Regions from separate parts of the Paenibacillus sp. GCM10028914 genome, predicted to be linked through region 2. Evidence: predicted binding sites of a transcription regulator. Region 2 holds the regulator's gene; each other region holds the start of a gene.
What was found. Region 2 encodes Rex, which represses fermentation and respiration genes when NADH is low (regulators of the CRP and FNR family bind a similar motif). Its sites were predicted from a motif close to TTGTGAAATATTTCACAA; they were not measured.
Positions count from the first base shown of each region.

Region 1 (6,289 bases), on a different contig from region 2:
AATCAAGGATGTCGCTAAAGTAGAGAAAGGCACCTCGCCTGACTCGATCACACGCATCGATGGCAAAATGGTCGTTACTGTCAATGCAGACATCATTACAACAGACGTAGGTAGTGCTTCCTCGAATCTGCAAGCTGAAATCGATAAGATGGAGCTTCCTGAAGGGATTTCCGTATCCTTTGGCGGTGTTACCGAGCAGATTAACGAAACCTTTGGCCAGCTTGGTCTTGCCATGTTGGCTGCAATTGCTATCGTTTATTTTGTTCTTGTTGTTACCTTCGGTGGTGCACTTGCACCGTTTGCAATCCTGTTCTCACTTCCGTTCATCGTTATCGGAGCGATTGTGGCACTCCTGATCACGGGTGAAACACTAAACGTATCCGCTCTGATGGGTGTACTGATGCTGATCGGTATCGTTGTGACTAACGCGATTGTATTGATTGACCGCGTTATTCATAAGGAACGTGAGGGAATGTCAACACGAGATGCGCTTCTTGAGGCCGGTGCGACACGTCTTCGTCCTATCCTGATGACAGCTCTGGCAACGATCGGTGCATTGCTTCCACTGGTCTTCGGATGGGAGAACAGTGCAGGGATCATCTCACGCGGACTCGGTATCACAGTTATCGGCGGCTTGATCAGTTCAACCTTACTGACCCTCGTCGTTGTTCCTGTAGTGTATGAATTCCTAATGAAATTCCGCAAAAAACAAATCGAAGATTAATTCATAAAAAAGGCACACCTCCCGATCTGGGAAGTGTGCCTCTTTATCATTTGTTCTTATGTGAAGGAGCTTATACCAGTACTACCTCACGAACCGGCTCAACAATAGACTGACATGATTTTCTCCAAGTGCGCAACATTGCTAAATCATACTCTAGGAATTCTGCCAACAGACATGAAACTGCTGAGTAAAGCGGACTTATTGTTGAAGCATTCAATTCTCTACATAATGCCGGAATCCAGGTGAGCAGATGCTCATCGAGGAACCTCTCTTGTATTTCCATCAACTCCAGCATACTATCCTCGGAGTAAACACTATTCAGCATGCGATCATGCAGGATGGTCATGAATTCAAGTTCTATCGCAAGATGATCGTCAGGCTCCCCGTTAACTTTCTTAAAAGCGACTCCAACCGAAGCATAAAAATCAGATAAATCCTGTGAACTGGGCGAATAAGGAGAGTAGCGTGACTCTGCAAGCGGTCGTTGCTTCGAAAAAAGCAATAACCTGCGATATTCCGCACTTTCCTGTTCGCAAATTCTCACGAGTTCCTCTGGTGAACGACCGCTCAAGTATTGCATCAATTCACGGCCTCCGCGGGTTAATTCCGCGGCTTTTGCGATTTCGCTACTACGACTCCAATGTGCAACTAAAGACAGTGTAGGCCAGTTGCCAAGAAATTCAGTGAGCAGCTGATATATCGCTCCGCGATTCTCCAGCCACCTGTGACAGACGTCAGGTACCTCCAATGTTTGAACAGACGATATCGCCATATCGAACCTCCTAATGGTGACCTCTTGTTGGATGTGATATCCTTCACAGTATATCTCATATGCTTCGATCATGGGGAGAATAATGAAAAATGGTTAACGGTAGTTAAGGGGCATTTTGGGAATTACTGTGAAAAATAGTTGCCATCCTTGCAGGGATGGAGCATTCTTTTCCTAAGCGCATATTTCCTAAAGGGGGAATTATATTCCTCTAACCACAGTATAGTGAAATTTGAAAACGTTTCCTGTGATACAATTCACACCATTTCATTTTATCCACGAATTTTACTGTTTAAATTTTATTTATTTATGATCGTATTCAATATCCTCTAATTGTTCTGCCCACCGACAAGCAATCTCATAGTCCTCAGGTCGATTCATGTTAAATAAATCCCTATCAGCCGATCTTCCCGTCAGACGAGATAGTTCCTCTACCGAAATATAGAGGATATTTAAGTCACCTAACCATTCCTTCATACGCAGTTCATTTCGTTTCAAGCGGTTCTCCAGACTTGCTAGAACATCTCGGTGATAAAGAGCGAGCAAAGGTTGTATTTGTCCATCCATTACAGGGATCACTGCGTTCAGAGGAGTTTCATCAGATTTAGCTTCACCTGTTGAACCTGATTTGGAAACCTTACCCCCAGATGAGGATACTTCGCGCAACAGTCCATGAATAATTGCTGTACTAACAAAAGGCATATCACAGGCTGCTACCACATTCCACTCGGTTCTAGACGCCCTAAGGCAAGCGTGCAGCCCGGCCATCGGTCCTTTCCCCGTATACATATCCTCAACGGTCCTTAATCCAGTAAAGTCATATGGATTCGAAGTATTTACAGATATAAGTACCTCATCACATACTTCCTCAAGACATCGTTGCGCCCGCTTTATTGATGACACGCCGCCCACTGGCAGCATCGCTTTGTCACATCCCATCCGTCGTGAAGATCCTCCAGCTAGAATAATACCCGTTAGTATCGGAAATTCCATAAACCGTGACTGGACTCTCTGTGAATCTCCCATTCTTCGTCTCCTTTCATTAACATTCTCATTGTCACTACCTGTCATAAATATATCGTCAGAACCATTATCCTCCGCTTTTATTACACTTGTATTACTTTTCAAAAAAATGGATAAACACATAGAAGATGGTTTGTATCCCTTTTCAATGCGTGATACATTGAAAGTAGATATTCGGCTACTCAGGCCATTTTCTGTATTGCACTCGGTTTGAAAGGAATGACCTATTTGCAGGATATGAACGCTCAATCATCTTTAAAGTCTCTGAAACTTTATAACTTTTTCATTTATGGAACCATGGTTATATTCACCGGGTTCTTTCAACTATATCTTCAGGATATCGGCATGAACAAGGTGGAGATCGGCAGCCTCATGGCCATTGCCCCATTCGTCTCTGTGTTTGCCAATCCATTCTGGGGATATTGGAGTGACCGAGCAGAGAACATCAAACGCGTTATTCTTATTATGATGACGGGGACGCTGCTGCTTGTCCAATTTGTTTTTCAGGCGAACACATACGCAATGATTTATGCAACAATGATTGTATTCTATTTCTTTCAGACACCTATGTTCTCACAGACGAATACACTTATTCTTGGATACATTGAAGGCACACAGCATAAATTCGGTTCTTTCCGGCTGTGGGGCTCGCTTGGATGGGCACTGACAGCTATTGCAGCTGGACCTGTAATTGAAATGCTAGGATCTGGTCGCATCTCTATCGTCTTTTCTATTATGCTGGTTATTGCCGCTATGTTTATGCTGTCTCTTCCGAATATCCAGAAGACGACAGGCTCTGCCACAGTCAGCATACGGGGCTTCAGCAAGTTATTTCTCAATCCATACTTTATATGGTTCATCTTCCTAGGAATTATTGTATCCATACCAAATACGATGAATAATACGTTTATGTCTCTGTATATTCTGGATCTTGGAGGCACCAAACAAATGGTTGGACTGGCTATCTTCTTCTCTTCCATCTTTGAAGTGGCCATCTTCCTGCTCTGTGATCGTTATCTCAAACGAAAAATCAATGTCATGATTGGTTGTTTAACCGTTGTAAGTCTACTCTTCTCACTGCGCTGGCTGCTCATGGCCGAAGCTTCCACACCACTGGAAGTTGCCTTTATTCAGATCCTGCACTGCGTCACCTTTGGTGGGTATTTCTATGTTGGAACTCAGCTAACGATGCTATTTGTTCCAAGCCAATACCGCGCGTCAGGTCAAGCCATTTACACATTATCCTGGAGCGGTATATCCGGTGTCATCGGCGGTATCGCCGGCGGCTGGATGTTCCAGAATTTCGGCGCACAAACGATGTATCAAATCGGTATGATGCTTGCCTTAGTGGGTGCCATTGGCTTTGGATCGATGTGGTATATGCTGCGTAAGCAGGAATACAATCTGACGCCTATCGATGAAACCGACGAAGACTATGAAGAAGAACCCTACTCCAGCAATTAGATAACATGCATATATGACAAGGCCCGGAAGCATCCCCCTCTAAGGGATCTTCCGGGCCTTGTTTCATCAATTCTATATACCGATTACCGATTTTAAGAGTTCTTCGGTAACTGGAACGAGCTTTTCAGGGATACGACACGGTTAAATACCGGACGACCTGGCTCTGAATATTTAGAGTCTACGTTAAAGTATCCATGACGGAAGAACTGGAACTTGTCCTGTGGCTTAGCATCCATCATATTCCGTTCTACAAATCCATGCACAATCTGCAGGGAGTTCGGATTCACAAAATCCAGGAACGTCTTTTCTGCGGTTTCGACCTCTTCTTCGGATGAAGCAACATCTCCCGCTACTTCTTGTTTGATCTCTTCTTCTGACTCCTCATCCTTGATGAGCGGCTCGAACAAACGGAATTCAGCAGGAACTGCCTGTGTTGCCTCTACCCAGTGAATCGTCCCCTTCACCTTACGGCCTGTAAATCCAGTTCCACTCTTCGTCTCAGGATCATACGTACAGTGAATCTCAATTACCTTGCCATTCTCATCCTTAATAAAGTCATTGCACTTAATGAAATAAGCATGCTTCAGGCGAACCTCATTACCTGGGAACAAGCGGAAATACTTGTTCGGAGGATTCTCCATAAAGTCTTCCTGTTCAATATAAATTTCACGTGAGAATGGAATTTGACGAATGCCCATCTCCGGATTCTCTGTATTGTTCTCTGCATCAAGCCATTCCACTTGTCCTTCTGGATAGTTGGTAATGACCACTTTGAGTGGATCAAGCACAGCCATTGTCCGCGGTGCTTTAAGCTTGAGATCTTCGCGAATAAAGTGCTCTAGCACTTGACGGTCCACTTGGCCATATGCTTTTGAAATACCTGTCTCGAAGACAAAGTTACGAATGGCATCCGGTGTATATCCCAGACGACGAAGACCGGAGATGGTTGGCATACGTGGGTCATCCCATCCATCCACATATTTCTCATCCACAAGCTGCTTAAGCTTACGCTTGCTCGTAACCGTCTGAGCTACATTCAAGCGACCAAATTCATACTGATGCGGTGTAGACGGCATTTCACATTCAGCGATAACCCAGTCATAGAACGGACGCTGATCCTCGAACTCAAGCGAACAGAGTGAGTGTGTAACACCTTCAATAGCATCCTCAATCGGATGAGCAAAAGCATACATCGGATAGATGCACCATTTGTCCCCTGTATTATGGTGATGCGCATGGGAAATTCGATAGATGACTGGATCACGCAGGTTGATGTTCGGAGAGGACATGTCGATCTTCGCACGAAGAACACGTTCCCCGTTAGCGAATTCGCCTGCACGCATTCTTTCAAATAGATCCAGGTTCTCTTCCACACTGCGATCACGATATGGGCTGTTCTGTCCAGGCTCAGTCAGTGTCCCGCGGTTCGCACGAATTTCATCTGCTGATTGATCATCAACATACGCTTTACCTTTCTTGATCAGAAGCACCGCACGGTTATACATTTCTTCAAAATAATCAGAAGCAAAGCGAAGTTGATCCCAGTCGTAACCGAGCCACTTTACGTCTTCCTTGATCGAATTAACATATTCCACATCTTCTTTAACCGGGTTCGTATCATCAAAACGTAAATTCGTTTTGCCGCCGAACTCAGCTGCTAATGTGAAGTTAATCCAGATTGCCTTCGCATGACCGATATGAAGATATCCATTCGGTTCCGGAGGAAATCGAGTTACGATTTCTTTGACTTTACCGGACTTCAGGTCTTCGGTAATGATGTTTTTTATGAAATTGGAGGGTGTTTCAGGATGGTTCTCCACGTTAATCAACCTTTCGTCCTGTTTTTTCTCTCTTTTCCTGTATAAACGAGTTTCCTTTAAATATACCTGTAACGCCCGGATTGTTCAAGGAATCTGCGAGGATTGAAGCGCTATGAAGCATGCAATACGTTATCCATTTCTGGAAACTAGTCAAAAAGGAAAAATCATGTACTTCCATTCGACAAAACAGCTTTGACGAAGGCTTTTTTATAGGTTAGCATGGAAGAAAATAACGAAAAAGGAGGTCCGTTCAACCGATGAAACCAATGAAATTTCCGAAAGAGCAACGTGAGCTTCTGATCGAGCAGATTCAGGAATATTTTGAAGTAGAGCGCGGAGAAACGCTTGGACATTTGGCAGCGGACAGCATACTCGAGTTCTTCATAGAGAAAATTCGTCCGCATGTGTACAATCAAGCTCTGGATGACTGCCGACAATTGGTCACCCAACGGATGGTATCCTTAGAGGAGGACATCTACGCTCTCGAGC
Region 1 is NZ_JBHTFO010000008.1:87,191-93,479, forward strand. Features, by position in the region: gene ACFQV5_RS06910 (efflux RND transporter permease subunit) at 1-724, shown strand, start outside; gene ACFQV5_RS06915 (TorD/DmsD family molecular chaperone) at 795-1,496, opposite strand; gene mobA (molybdenum cofactor guanylyltransferase) at 1,797-2,519, opposite strand; gene ACFQV5_RS06925 (MFS transporter) at 2,736-3,980, shown strand; gene ACFQV5_RS06930 (glutamine--tRNA ligase/YqeY domain fusion protein) at 4,073-5,809, opposite strand; gene ACFQV5_RS06935 (DUF2164 domain-containing protein) at 6,058-6,289, shown strand, end outside.
Region 1: ACFQV5_RS06915 (TorD/DmsD family molecular chaperone) is a predicted target of Rex. The motif match lies at 1,739-1,756, and genes of this name have one in related genera.

Region 2 (6,289 bases):
CTCGACAGCTTCATTCGAGGTCAAGGCTACTACAAGTTGCTTATGTTCAGACCTGCGATTAATCAGTTTGCGACGGCGGCATCTGTATATCCTGACAGCTTATTGATCAGGCTATATAAAGCTATGGCACATCTTCATTTAGGGGAAACTGAGGAAGCTTCAGGTTATTTGACTTCGATTCTGCCGCTCGTGGATGACAAAAGGTTTTTGCAGGCTATGATCTATAATGCGCTTGGTTGTATCCAGGTAATTAATGGACGAACAGAGCATGCCCGGGACTATTTTACACTTGCCATACAGAGTGACCCAACTCTTCCTGATCCGCTTAATAATCTGGAGGTTTGTCACAAAAATCGTGGTCAACTGCAGTACGGGAGCCAATTGATTTCGCTGCTATGAATATCAATCTGTGAGAAACGATGCCCGCTCGAAGTCCCGAGTTTGTGGCATCGTTTTTTATGTCTATAATGTTCAAACGGCGTGACATCTGTTATGCTGGTATTTAGACTGGAAGGAAAGGGATTTATACGAACATGAAATTTGCCGTATTGGATTTTGAAACTACGGGCAACCAGTCAGCCGATGAAATCATTCAAGTGGGGCTGGCCATCATCGATGAAGATCGCAGCATATCCCGAGTGTACGGCTCTTATGTCAATCCCGGGATTCCGATTCCACCGTTTATTACAGGTTTGACAGGTATTTCGGATAGTGATGTTGCGGATGCACCCTCACTTGAGGAAATGATGATGGAACTGGTACCGTTGCTCGATGATGTTGTACTTGTAGGTCATAATGTGGCCTTTGATTTTAATTTTTTACAAAATGCACTCGATCGCTGTGGATATTTACCATTTAGCGGACGAATTCTCGATACGATTCATTTTTTGAAAATATGCTTTCCATCGCTCACATCGTATCAACTTGGGATGGTATCATCCCATTTCGGGCTGGTCCATGACCGCCCACACCAAGCGGACAGCGATGCGCTGGCTACCGCATACGTAATGTTGAAATGTCTAGAGGAGTTAGATCAGCTTCCATTAATTACAATTCAGCGACTTAGTGAACTATTTGCTGATGAGGACAGCGATCTAGGCTGGTTTTTTGATGGCTTACGGGCTAATTTGGAGAATCAAGCTCTTCAGGAACCAGATCAGTATACGTATTATCGACAGTTTGCCCTGAATATAGAGGATTGGACTGAAATAGCTCCACCCCGGAGTGATGAAGAAAACAATCCACTTGCTGACGTATCCTTTGAAGAATATATGAAGAAAGTTCGCGATAATCTTCGTGAAGCCCTTCCTCAATATGAAAGCCGGGACGCTCAAGATATTATGTTCGAGGAAGTTATGAAGGCCCTTGATGAGGATAAGCATCTCTTGATTGAAGCTGGAACAGGAACGGGGAAATCGTTAGGTTATTTGCTTCCATCAATATACCAGAGTGTGAAACAGGATCAGAAGGTCATGGTCAGCACGCATACGATTAACCTTCAGGAACAGCTGCGAGAGCGGGATATTCCGTTGATGACTAAGGTAATTCCGTTTCCGTTCAAAGCCGCCGTCTTCAAAGGGAGACAGCATTATTTGTGTTTGAGAAAATTTGAACATAAAATAAATAGGAGAGACTTCAGCACACCTAAAGAAGATATCATCACATCTGCTCAAATGATTGTCTGGTTAACGCAGACAGAAACAGGTGATGATGAAGAATTAAATCTTGGGGGCCGAGGGGGAGATTTTTGGGAAACCGTAGCCAGCGAATCAGACTCTTGTTTGGGCCGAGCTTGTCCATGGTTTAAAAAATGTTTTTACCATCGTGCAAAGCATGAGGCAGGTATTGCGGATGTAGTCATTACGAATCATTCAAAACTCTTCACGGATGTGAAGGCAAATCATCAGCTATTACCTGCATATGAACGCCTGGTGATTGATGAAGCTCATCATCTGGAAGACGTAGCGGGTAAGCATCTAGGTCTTAACTTGAAATATTTTTCGGTAGTACATACCCTTACACGGCTTTATAAGGATAGTCGTAACGGACAGCTACCGGCTTTGCGTCAATTATTACAAACTTCGGCCCATGAAAAGGCGGGGGAATGGACGTCAGTTATAGATCGGATCTTTCCTGATCTTATAACGGTTAAGGAGACTTGGGATCGTCTAAATGACAATCTGTTTAATATTCTTCCTGAACGCGGAGATGCATCAGGGGAGACGGGGCAGTTTACGCTTCGGCTTACTCCTTCGAAGAAGCCTAAGGACTGGGATAGCTTAACCGAGCTTGAGAATCAAATTCATCTAATCTTAGGTGATGTCGTTCGTAAGGGAGATACGCTCACATCAGAGATACGAGAAGAATTGGATGACTATAGTGCTGATAGCTTAATAACCGATATCAATGGACTTTTCAAGGATCTTGCCTCACATCGAGAGAATTTGAAGTTTTTTATGACTTTAAACGATGAGGGTATTGTTTACTGGATGGAGGCTAACGGGAATTTTCGAAGTAAGTCTCTTCAGATGTATGCGGTGCCTGTCGATGTAAGTGGACAACTGAAGGAATTGTTTTTCGATAAAAAACAAAGTGTGATTCTGACATCTGCAACACTTTCTGTTGATAAATCATTCCAGTACATGATCGATAATTTAGGGCTACAGGAAGCTTCAGACCTGGGACGTCTTAACACGGTCCAACTGCCTTCGCCTTTTAACTACAGAGAGCAGGCACTGTTGTTAATTCCAAGAGATTTCCCGAGTGTCAAGGGCACAGTGGGAGATCCGCTTTTCGTAAATACACTTGTTCAGTCCCTTAAAGATGCCGCAATGGCAACTAAGGGAAGAATGCTGGTGTTATTTACTTCATATCGGATGCTTCGACAGGTCTATGAACCATTGAAAGAAGCATTATCATCAAGTGACATTGCGGTTCTTGGACAAGGGATGGACGGAACGAGCAGAACCAAACTGATTCGCAGATTTCAGGACAGCAGCGCGTCGGTTCTTCTGGGTACCAGCTCATTCTGGGAAGGGGTAGATATCCCAGGTGAAGCTTTGACGTGTCTTGCAATCGTTCGTTTGCCGTTTCAACCGCCTAATCATCCATTAGTGGAAGCGAAGAGTGAGCTGCTCCAGCAACAGAAGAAAAATCCATTCATGAAGCTTTCAGTGCCACAGGCTGTTATTCGTTTTAAACAAGGATTTGGGCGACTTGTACGGACTGCACAAGACAAAGGGATTGTCATCGTATATGATACCCGTGTAATTGAATCCTATTATGGAAAACATTTTTTGTACTCACTTCCAGGGCCTAAAATGGAACATATGCCAACGGAGCAAATGGTACCTCGTATTACGGAATGGCTTCATGGAGAAGGAACAGTATAATAACAAGTCGAATTATAATTTGACATTATCATTAGGGGGAGCATGCATGAAATCGGATAAAATATCAGAGGCCGTTGTTCGCAGACTGCCCGTTTACTTGCGCTATTTGAATGAGCTTCATATTCGTGAGGTAGCAACTGTGTCCTCACAAGAGTTAGGGCAAAAACTTGATCTAAACCCAGCACAAATTCGTAAGGATCTGGCCTATTTTGGAGATTTCGGTAGAAAGGGTATTGGATACGATGTCAGTTACCTAATCGAAAAAATCCGTCATATTTTAAAGCTGGATCAACAAATTAACGTAGTGCTTGTGGGTGCAGGTAATCTTGGACAAGCCTTGTCTAACTACAATGCTTTTCTGAAAGATAATATGAAAATTGTAGCTATTTTTGATGCATACAGTCCAAAAGTGGGCACCAAGATTAATAATATTGTTGTACAGCCAATGGAAGAACTGACGGCAACAATTAAAGAATATAACATACGAATCGGTATCATCACCGTTCCAGATGTGGAAGCGCAGGCTGTTGCCGATAATCTTATTTCGGCAGGTATTGAAGCGATTCTTAATTTCGCTCCAATCATTTTGAAAGCACCGCCTCATATCCGAATCCATACGGCTGACTTCACAACTGATCTGCAAAGTCTGGCCTATTACTTGGTTAATGGAAAGGAAGATACCGAACATGAAGAAGCATAAATGGATGATTACAAACGGTACCTTTGCCGTGCTACGGGAAGGAAAGTCTGTTCTCCGTGGTTATATGGTAGTTGAGGACGACCTAATTACCTATATCGGTGAAGAAAAGCCTGTAGTCGAGGAAGATATAGAAGTTATTGACGGTACACATCTCTTCTTCATGCCAGGGTTAATTAATACGCATGGTCATACAGCTATGTCGCTTCTTCGCGGACATGGAGATGACCTTGCTCTTCAAGTATGGCTTCAGGAGAAGATGTGGCCAATGGAAGCAAAGTTCACAGCGAATGATGTATACTGGGGAACGTCGCTTTCCGTAATTGAAATGCTTAAGGGAGGAACAACGACCTTCCTTGATATGTATGATCATATGGATCAGGTCGCTGCTGTAACGGAACAATCGGGTATGCGCGGGGTACTTACACGCGGCGTAATCGGTTTGTGTGCTCCTGATGTCCAGAAGCACAAGCTCGATGAGGCTATTGCCTTCGCAAAGGATTGGCATGGCGCAGCAAATGGTCGTATTACGACCATGATATCGCCGCATGCACCTTACACATGTCCTCCTGATTACATTGAAAAGTTCGTCCAGGCTGCTCATGATCTGGACTTACCCTTGCACACTCACATGTCGGAAACGACTACAGAAGTAGAGCAGAATGTTCAGGAATATGGATTAAGACCTGTAGCTCACTTGCAGAAGCTAGGATTTTTCTCCAGACCGGCACTTGTAGCTCACGGGGTTCATTTAACGGATGAGGAGATTGAGATTTTGGCGGCTCATCAGGTTGCGGTATCTCATAATCCGGGAAGTAACTTGAAGCTGGCAAGTGGTGTAGCAAGAGTACCAGAATTGCTTAAGGCTGGAGTAACCGTTTCTTTAGGTACTGATGGTCCTGCAAGCAACAACAACTTAGATATGTTTGAAGAAATGCGATTAGCTGCGCTCATTCATAAAGGTGTTACTGGTGATCCCACGGCAATTCCGGCTTCGGAAGCGTTGCGTATGGGTACTGAGTATGGTGCGAAGTCACTCTTCTTAGAAGGACTTGGAACTCTGGCTCCTGGAATGAAGGCGGATTTTATCGCGTTGAATACAGATCAAGCGCATTTCTTGCCACATACAGATTTCATCTCACACGCTGTTTATTCCGCAAGTGCAAAAGATGTTGAGCATGTTTGGGTAGATGGTAAACAGATCGTCAAGAATGGAAATTGCTTAACTTTAGATGAAGAGAAGATTCGCCGTGAAGCTCAAAGTGCATTCGAACGGTTGTTGACCCTCTAGAAAATAACAAGGGAGCGAGGGAACGCAGGTGAAGAAAAAGACAAAGCGGATACTCCTCGGCGTTTCCGGATTTTTGCTCATATTGTTGGCTTTCCAAATATACTATTCAAATGTTATGTCTGACCCTTGGAACCAAGAGAAGCTGGCGATAACAGCAGCTCAGGAGTACGGGGGATTAATAAAAACGGATAAAACCTATAGATCAGTCTGGGATAAGGATAGTATATACTGGGTTGTATCGGGGCAGGATGCTGACAACAAGGGAATTATGGTATGGGTGAAGTTTACGGAGGATAATAAGCCAGTAGGAGGCCCTGAAACGGTGCATTCCGAGGCTTTAAGTGATGGTATGACGGAAGCTCAGATTCGTAATCAGATTCATGCTGATTTACCTGGAGCCGTCATCGAAAGACTTGTTCCTGGTATGTATGAAGGCGAGTATGTCTGGCAGTTATTATATACTCTGAATAATGAATCAAAATATCGGTTTTACCGTTTTCAGGATGGAAAACCAATTGGTGAGGACATTGTTTTACCGAACCAATAAATTACAAACACTCCATTGTACTTACAGTGGAGTGTTTGTGCTTGTTATAAATAAAAGCGATTACATAAAATTTTAAAAAATAATTTTTAATATATTCACAGGTTGATATGAATTTCGTATATAAGATATGATATACTCATAGATGTATCAAAGGGTATATAGTGTTGATTTATAGGAAGTCTTGCAACTAGGTATTCGCATAGATATATATTTTGTACAAGGAGGAACTTCATTGAAACTACGTATTGTTCCTATCGTTCTGACCGTTGTTATTTCTGCATCCATGCTTTTTGGTGGATGGTATCTGTATCGGCAAATGGCTCTTAAGAATCCATTAGCTAATGTTGTATCTGAATATGATG
Region 2 is NZ_JBHTFO010000018.1:800,228-806,516, forward strand. Features, by position in the region: gene ACFQV5_RS24390 (tetratricopeptide repeat protein) at 1-399, shown strand, start outside; gene dinG (ATP-dependent DNA helicase DinG) at 534-3,392, shown strand; gene ACFQV5_RS24400 (redox-sensing transcriptional repressor Rex) at 3,439-4,092, shown strand; gene ACFQV5_RS24405 (amidohydrolase) at 4,079-5,380, shown strand; gene ACFQV5_RS24410 (cell wall elongation regulator TseB-like domain-containing protein) at 5,409-5,927, shown strand; gene ACFQV5_RS24415 (hypothetical protein) at 6,160-6,289, shown strand, end outside.

Region 3 (6,289 bases), 170 kb from region 2:
TTGCACGACTTCCCATCCATAGGGCAAGACAGACGAGCCAGTTACATAATATACCACGAAAGAATAGTTCCATAAAGGGTGCATTCATCTTGTTAGCAGCTACAGTAAACAGCAAATGATCAGGAGCAATCCCCTTAAATAAACCAGTCCCCCAAACTAGCAGACTTAGCAGTACAGCCCCACCCAGATTACCTATAAACACGATTAACCAATTTTTCGTTGTATCTAAAACCGATGTTCGTCCAGCTAACGTACTCATGGTAAAAAACATATTATTACCCGTAAAAAGTTCCGCGCCAGCAAATACAACCAGTGTCAGTGCAATCCCGAAAGATGCTCCCATTACTAATGTCTGAAATGGTGAACCTGCTGCTGCAAACGGCGCCCCAAGTTTAAAGATCAAAATGATTCCTACACCAATATAGGCACCGGCAAGTAAAGCTGAAATGAAATATCTAATCAAGTTTCCATTCATTTGCTCGTTTTTTTTGGCTGCTGCTTCGACGATGTTCTCTACTCCCTGTGTATACATCACGCTACCTCCTGTGTAGTCTGTCTATAGGGGGAAATGCGTTAAATAATAATTCCTTTAGACAGCAATCTGTACAACGTCTCCCACCAGCCGAATTTCATAAGTCCGTACTTGACCCTGATCAGGTGCCTGCACCTGGCCACTTTCTAAGTCAATCCTCCAGTCGTATAAAGGATCGTACAGATAATGACCCGACACAATGCCTTCAGCCAAAGGACCGCCCTTTGGATGCGGGTTTTTATTCTCTAAAGCAAACAATCGGCCATCGGATGTGCGGAATACCGCTATCTCTTCATTTTCTATTACCACAACTTTCCCAATACGCATCATAAATTCATCAATTTTTCCAATTTCGATAAACTCACTCGTCTTCGTCATGACTTATTCTCCTTTGCATAAATTTACTCTGCTACTGAAGGCTCAGCTTCCTGGAACAAGTTTCTACGAATCTTCGGATCATTCACTACTTTCTGCCAAGGATCTTCAACTTGCTGAAGGGCAACTTCAATTCTATCCACTAATGCTTTCCGCTCCTTCTGATCCTCAAGGATGACTTGCTTAATGTTGTCCAGACCTAAACGTTCAACCCATTCCGAGGTTCTTTCCAAATAATTAGCTGTTTCACGGTAATATTGCATTACAGCAGCACAGATTTCAAATAGTTCCTCGTCGGTTCTAACTTTGCAAAATGAGTCTGCAATGCGTGGTTTGATTCCCCCGTTTCCGCCAATGAATACTTCCCAACCTCCATCGTTACCAACAATACCAATATCCTTCGTGCACGACTCAGCACAGTTACGTGGACAACCATTCACAGCCATTTTGAACTTAGCGGGGAAGTCTAATCTTTCGAACTTCTTCTCCAGCAATGCCCCAACATTCATCGAATCTTGTGTACCAAAGCGGCAAAATGCTGCACCCACACAAGTTTTCACCGTACGAAGCGATTTAGCGTAAGCATAACCCGATGGCATATCGAGTTCTTCCCATACTTTAGGTAAATCTTCCTTCTTCACGCCAATCAGATCTAAACGCTGTCCACCGGTCACCTTCACTACCTTAACATCATATTTAAGTGAAATGTCCGCAATCCGCTTCAAATCTTCCGGTGTTGTCACGCCTCCATACATACGTGGAACTACAGTATACGTGCCATCTTTCTGAATATTTGCATTCATCCGCTCGTTTACAAAACGAGATTCCTTCTCATCTTCATAGATCTCTGGGTAAATCATGCCAAGATAATAATTGATCGCTGGACGGCACTTCGAGCAACCTTCAGGCTCACTCCACTCCAGAACATTCATGACTTCCTTAGTCGTTGTTAATCCTTTAGCACGAATTTCAGCTACGATTTCATCACGATTAAGTGTTGTACATCCGCAAATCCCCTGCTTCGTAGCCGTTTTAAAACCGTCTCCAAGCACATATTGCAGGATCTCTTCAACCATCGGTTTACACCCGCCGCAAGAACGCGTTGCTCCAGTGCATGCTTTAATTTCATCCACTGTGGTCAGACCTTGATTAGTCACTGCATCCACAATGGTCTTCTTTGTCACCCCGTTACATCCGCATACAATCTCATCGTCTGCCATATTCTCGACAGAGTTAACTTTCTTGGCGCCTCCGCCACAGCACCCTGTTCCCATAACCATACTGTATATTTCATCTGTCATCACAGCTTCCTGCTTAATGAGCTTTTGTAACGATGCCGATTCCGTTACATCACCGAACAATACAGCACCAACAATCACGTTATCCTTAAGCAGAATTTTTTTGTATGTCTTCTTCCACTCATCTTTAGCCGCAATCACGGTATGTTCAGGGCCTTCAATAAATTCACCTGCAGAAAACACATCCACACCGCTAATTTTCAGCTTCGTCGAAACGATTGAGCCTTCATACGGTTTCGTCTCCACACCGCACAGATGCTTGGCAAGCACCATTCCTTGCTCGAATAACGGCGCTACAAGACCGTAGCATACACCCCGGTGCTCATCGCACTCACCAACAGCATATACATCATGCATGGATGTCCGGAGATAGTCATCCACAACAATTCCGCGATTAACTGTAATTCCGCTCGCTTTAGCTACTTCAACATTCGGTTTAATTCCAACAGCCATAACGACAAATTCCGCTTCTAGTTCAGTTCCATCCTTAAAGCGAAGTCCAGTAACTCGTTCGTCACCGAGCAGCTCTTCAGTCTGCTTGCCCATAGCGAATTTGATCCCTTGGCTTTCCAGTTCTGCCTGCAGCATCGATGAAGCATTATGGTCGAGTTGCCGCTCCATCAAATCATTCATCAAATGGACAACCGTAACATCCATACCTAGGTTAACCAGACCCTTGGCAGCTTCAAGACCAAGGAGTCCTCCACCAATAACTGCAGCTTTCTTGTACCGTTTGGCGGCCTCAAGCATCTGATTGCAATCCGCAATATCTCTAAAACCTACTACACCTTCTTTATCACTCCCAGGCACTGGTAAGATAAAAGGATTCGAACCTGTAGCAATGATAACCCGATCATAAGGAACTGTCAGGCCATTATTAGCAACAACTACTTTATTCTCTTCATCAATCTTCGTAACTGTTGTTCCTACATGTAGTGTAATATTGTTTTCCTTATACCAATTCCAATCGTTTAATACGATATCATCAACTGTTTTGCTGCCATCCAGAACATAGGACAACATAATTCGGTTATAGTTCGGGTGCGGCTCACTGCCGAATACTGTAATATCGTACGCGCCGCCTAGTTTAATAATTTGCTCTACTGTGCTTATACCTGCCATTCCATTACCTATAACGACTAGCTTTTGTTTTAGTTTGTCAGCCATATTCGCTTCCTCCTTCAAAGGCAAATCCTATCCGTTCAATCTCTGTATAAAGATAGCCTTCATGTTCAGATTTGTAATGTTTTCAAATAGAAATTTCCTTTTACTTGCTTTACGCTCTTATTATATATTTTAAATTTAATACATATTGTGATTGTGTTCACAGTAAATGTGAATGATTTCACAATAAATGTTCATTAAAACTTAAAAAAATATACAAAAAAGAATAGACAGCACGCGCTGCCTATTCATTATTTATACAATTAAAGCCTTCATGTAATTTCGTTCACCTTGTGGAACTTTTAAATATGGACGAAGCCCAGTAAATCCGTTCGAGTTTAAATCCACCCCTGTCATCCAATTCCCAGTCACAATGACATCTTCCGATTGAATAACAAGTGAAGGTGCTGAAATATGTTCTTGATAAAGAGGGATCCTTGTTTGAATAATCTTAAAGTTCTTTCCTCTTTCTTTCAAAGGCATCGGACTTAAGTAAGTAGGTACAAAATAATTAGAAATAACATCCATCTCTTCTTCAGTAAAAAATGGATCATCGCCTAAAAAAGGTTTCAACAGCCGGATTTTCTCAAAGAGTGACCATATAACCATTTGAAGCATCCTGCCCGGAATTCCTTTATTGTGACATAAATTCATTTCAGCACTATTCACAGACAGATCTTGTTCCAATGTATTATCCTGCAGGGACGGTGGGCTATGTCTTTCAAATCCAATACATTTCCAACCCTTTGGACTCTGAATCCATATCTGAAAGATATCGCTTTCCAGATTACTCCCCCAAAGCTCATGTTCTTCCGAATCACGCTCTATCCCTGTAAGAGCACTCCATAATGAAAGCGGCATGTATTGATTCAGAAAAATCTGAGTCTTATCAAAAATATGCTGAACTTTTAACGAAGCTCTCTCCAGCTCGGCGGCTTCCTCTTGTCCATAATGAATGTGCGGCAGTTTAACCGTATCTTTCATATAGATTCGCCTCCTAGCGTGATTCAGGTTTATTTTTCCAATTATACTATACAAGACAGGTTTTAGTGCAAGTCCACATTCTTAAAAAGTCAAAAAAAGCCCTCTTCCAAAGTATAAACTTTAGACGAGGGCCTTTTTGTAACATTCTTTTCTTAATCAACCCATTGTTCAGCCCAGTTTGAAATCTGTTCCATTACGGGTTTTAAAGCTTTCCCTTTCTCAGTGAGCTCGTATTCAATCCGAACGGGCGTTTCAGGATAGACATGACGGATTAATATCCCTTCACTTTCCAAATCCTTCATTCTTTCGGATAGCATTTTATCGCTCATAGAAGGAATGAAGTTTGAAATATCCTTAAAACGCTTCGGGCCGCTCATCAAAGTCTGGATAATAAGTCCGTTCCAACGCTTTCCGAGAAAAGCGAACGCAGACTCAAACCTGGGACATAAACAAAGATTAGTAACTTCCATATCATTTCACCTCTTTACAGAGTCACTACCTACTTGTGATTAATCAAAACTTACAATTCGTTAGTACATATCATAATAGCATATATTTGCGAAACTGAAAACCATTTGTCTCTTCATTTGTGATATTCCTTATGGAAATAGTCAAAATCTAATTGTGAACACATCCATTTTGCCTATTATGATGCCCTTTTATGCTTGAAGTGATCATTTTCTATAAAATACAACTGGCATGTTATTTAACGAGAAGAAGGTCGCCTAAGGATAAACCCTAGAACGACCTTCTTAGATACATTTATGCGAGAACTTTCAAAGGACGGACCGGTTGACTGTTTCCGTAAACAGGTTTAATTGCATAAGAATTAAGCGCTGCCCACCGGATACCGTTAGATATAACTTTTAGAATTTCAGGGTTATAGTATGTCGGATACGTCTCATGTCCTGGGCGGAAGTAGAATATTTTCCCTTGTCCGCGAGTAAAGGTACAGCCGCTTCGGAATACTTCCCCACCTTCAAAATTGCTGACAAAGATCAATTCATCCGGTGTCGGAATATCGAAAAATTCGCCGTACATCTCTTCATGCTCAAGAATGATTTGACTATTCACTCCATCCGTAATCGGATGTGTAGGATTTACAGACCACAATATTTCCTGTTCTCCCGCTTCGCGCCATTTCAAATCACAACTTGTACCCATAAGCTTTTTAAACGGTTTAGAGAAATGCCCCGAGTGAAGCACAATCAGACCCATACCTTCTTGCACTCGTTGTACTACCTTGTTTACAATCTCATCTTCAACACGGTCATGAGCCATATGACCCCACCACAGAAGAACATCAGTCAAGTTCAAGACTTCATCCGTTAAACCATGTTCTGGCTCATCAAGAGTTGCTGTTCGAATGGTGAAATCTGGACTATCCAGCCCTTGTTGCAGTGCCTTGTGTATCCCTTCTGGATAAACTGCTTTGACCTCGTCATGAACTTTCTCATGAACAAATTCGTTCCAGATCGTTACATTATACATGTTATTTGAGTCCCCCTAAGTTGTACAAGTCCAAGCGGTTTCTAATTTACACCCACCACATATCTCCAAGCGGCTCTTCAATCAACACTTGCTGCAGGTTCTGAACAGCTTTCGAGAAGCCTTCTTCAACAGACATCAGACCGTCTTCATGTTCGATACTTACAACATAATCATAACCAACAAGGCGCAGAGCGCTCATCATATCAGCCCAAGCTTTTAAATCATGGCCATAACCTACGCTGCGGAACTGCCATGCACGATCCATCATATTCGTGTAAGATTGCATATCCGTAACACCATATTTATTCACGTTCACAGGATCAATGACCGTATCTTTTGCGTGGAAGTGATGAATCGCTCCTTCACGTCCCAAAATTTGAATAGCTTGTACCGGATCAATACCTTGCCACCACATGTGACTCGGATCAAGGTTTGCACCGATTAC
Region 3 is NZ_JBHTFO010000018.1:630,303-636,591, reverse strand. Features, by position in the region: gene ACFQV5_RS23495 (formate/nitrite transporter family protein) at 1-532, opposite strand, end outside; gene nirD (nitrite reductase small subunit NirD) at 590-910, opposite strand; gene nirB (nitrite reductase large subunit NirB) at 934-3,372, opposite strand; gene ACFQV5_RS23480 (hypothetical protein) at 3,625-4,353, opposite strand; gene ACFQV5_RS23475 (winged helix-turn-helix transcriptional regulator) at 4,506-4,823, opposite strand; gene ACFQV5_RS23470 (ThuA domain-containing protein) at 5,116-5,844, opposite strand; gene ACFQV5_RS23465 (sugar phosphate isomerase/epimerase family protein) at 5,891-6,289, opposite strand, start outside.
Region 3: nirB (nitrite reductase large subunit NirB) is a predicted target of Rex. The motif match lies at 3,539-3,556, and genes of this name have one in related genera.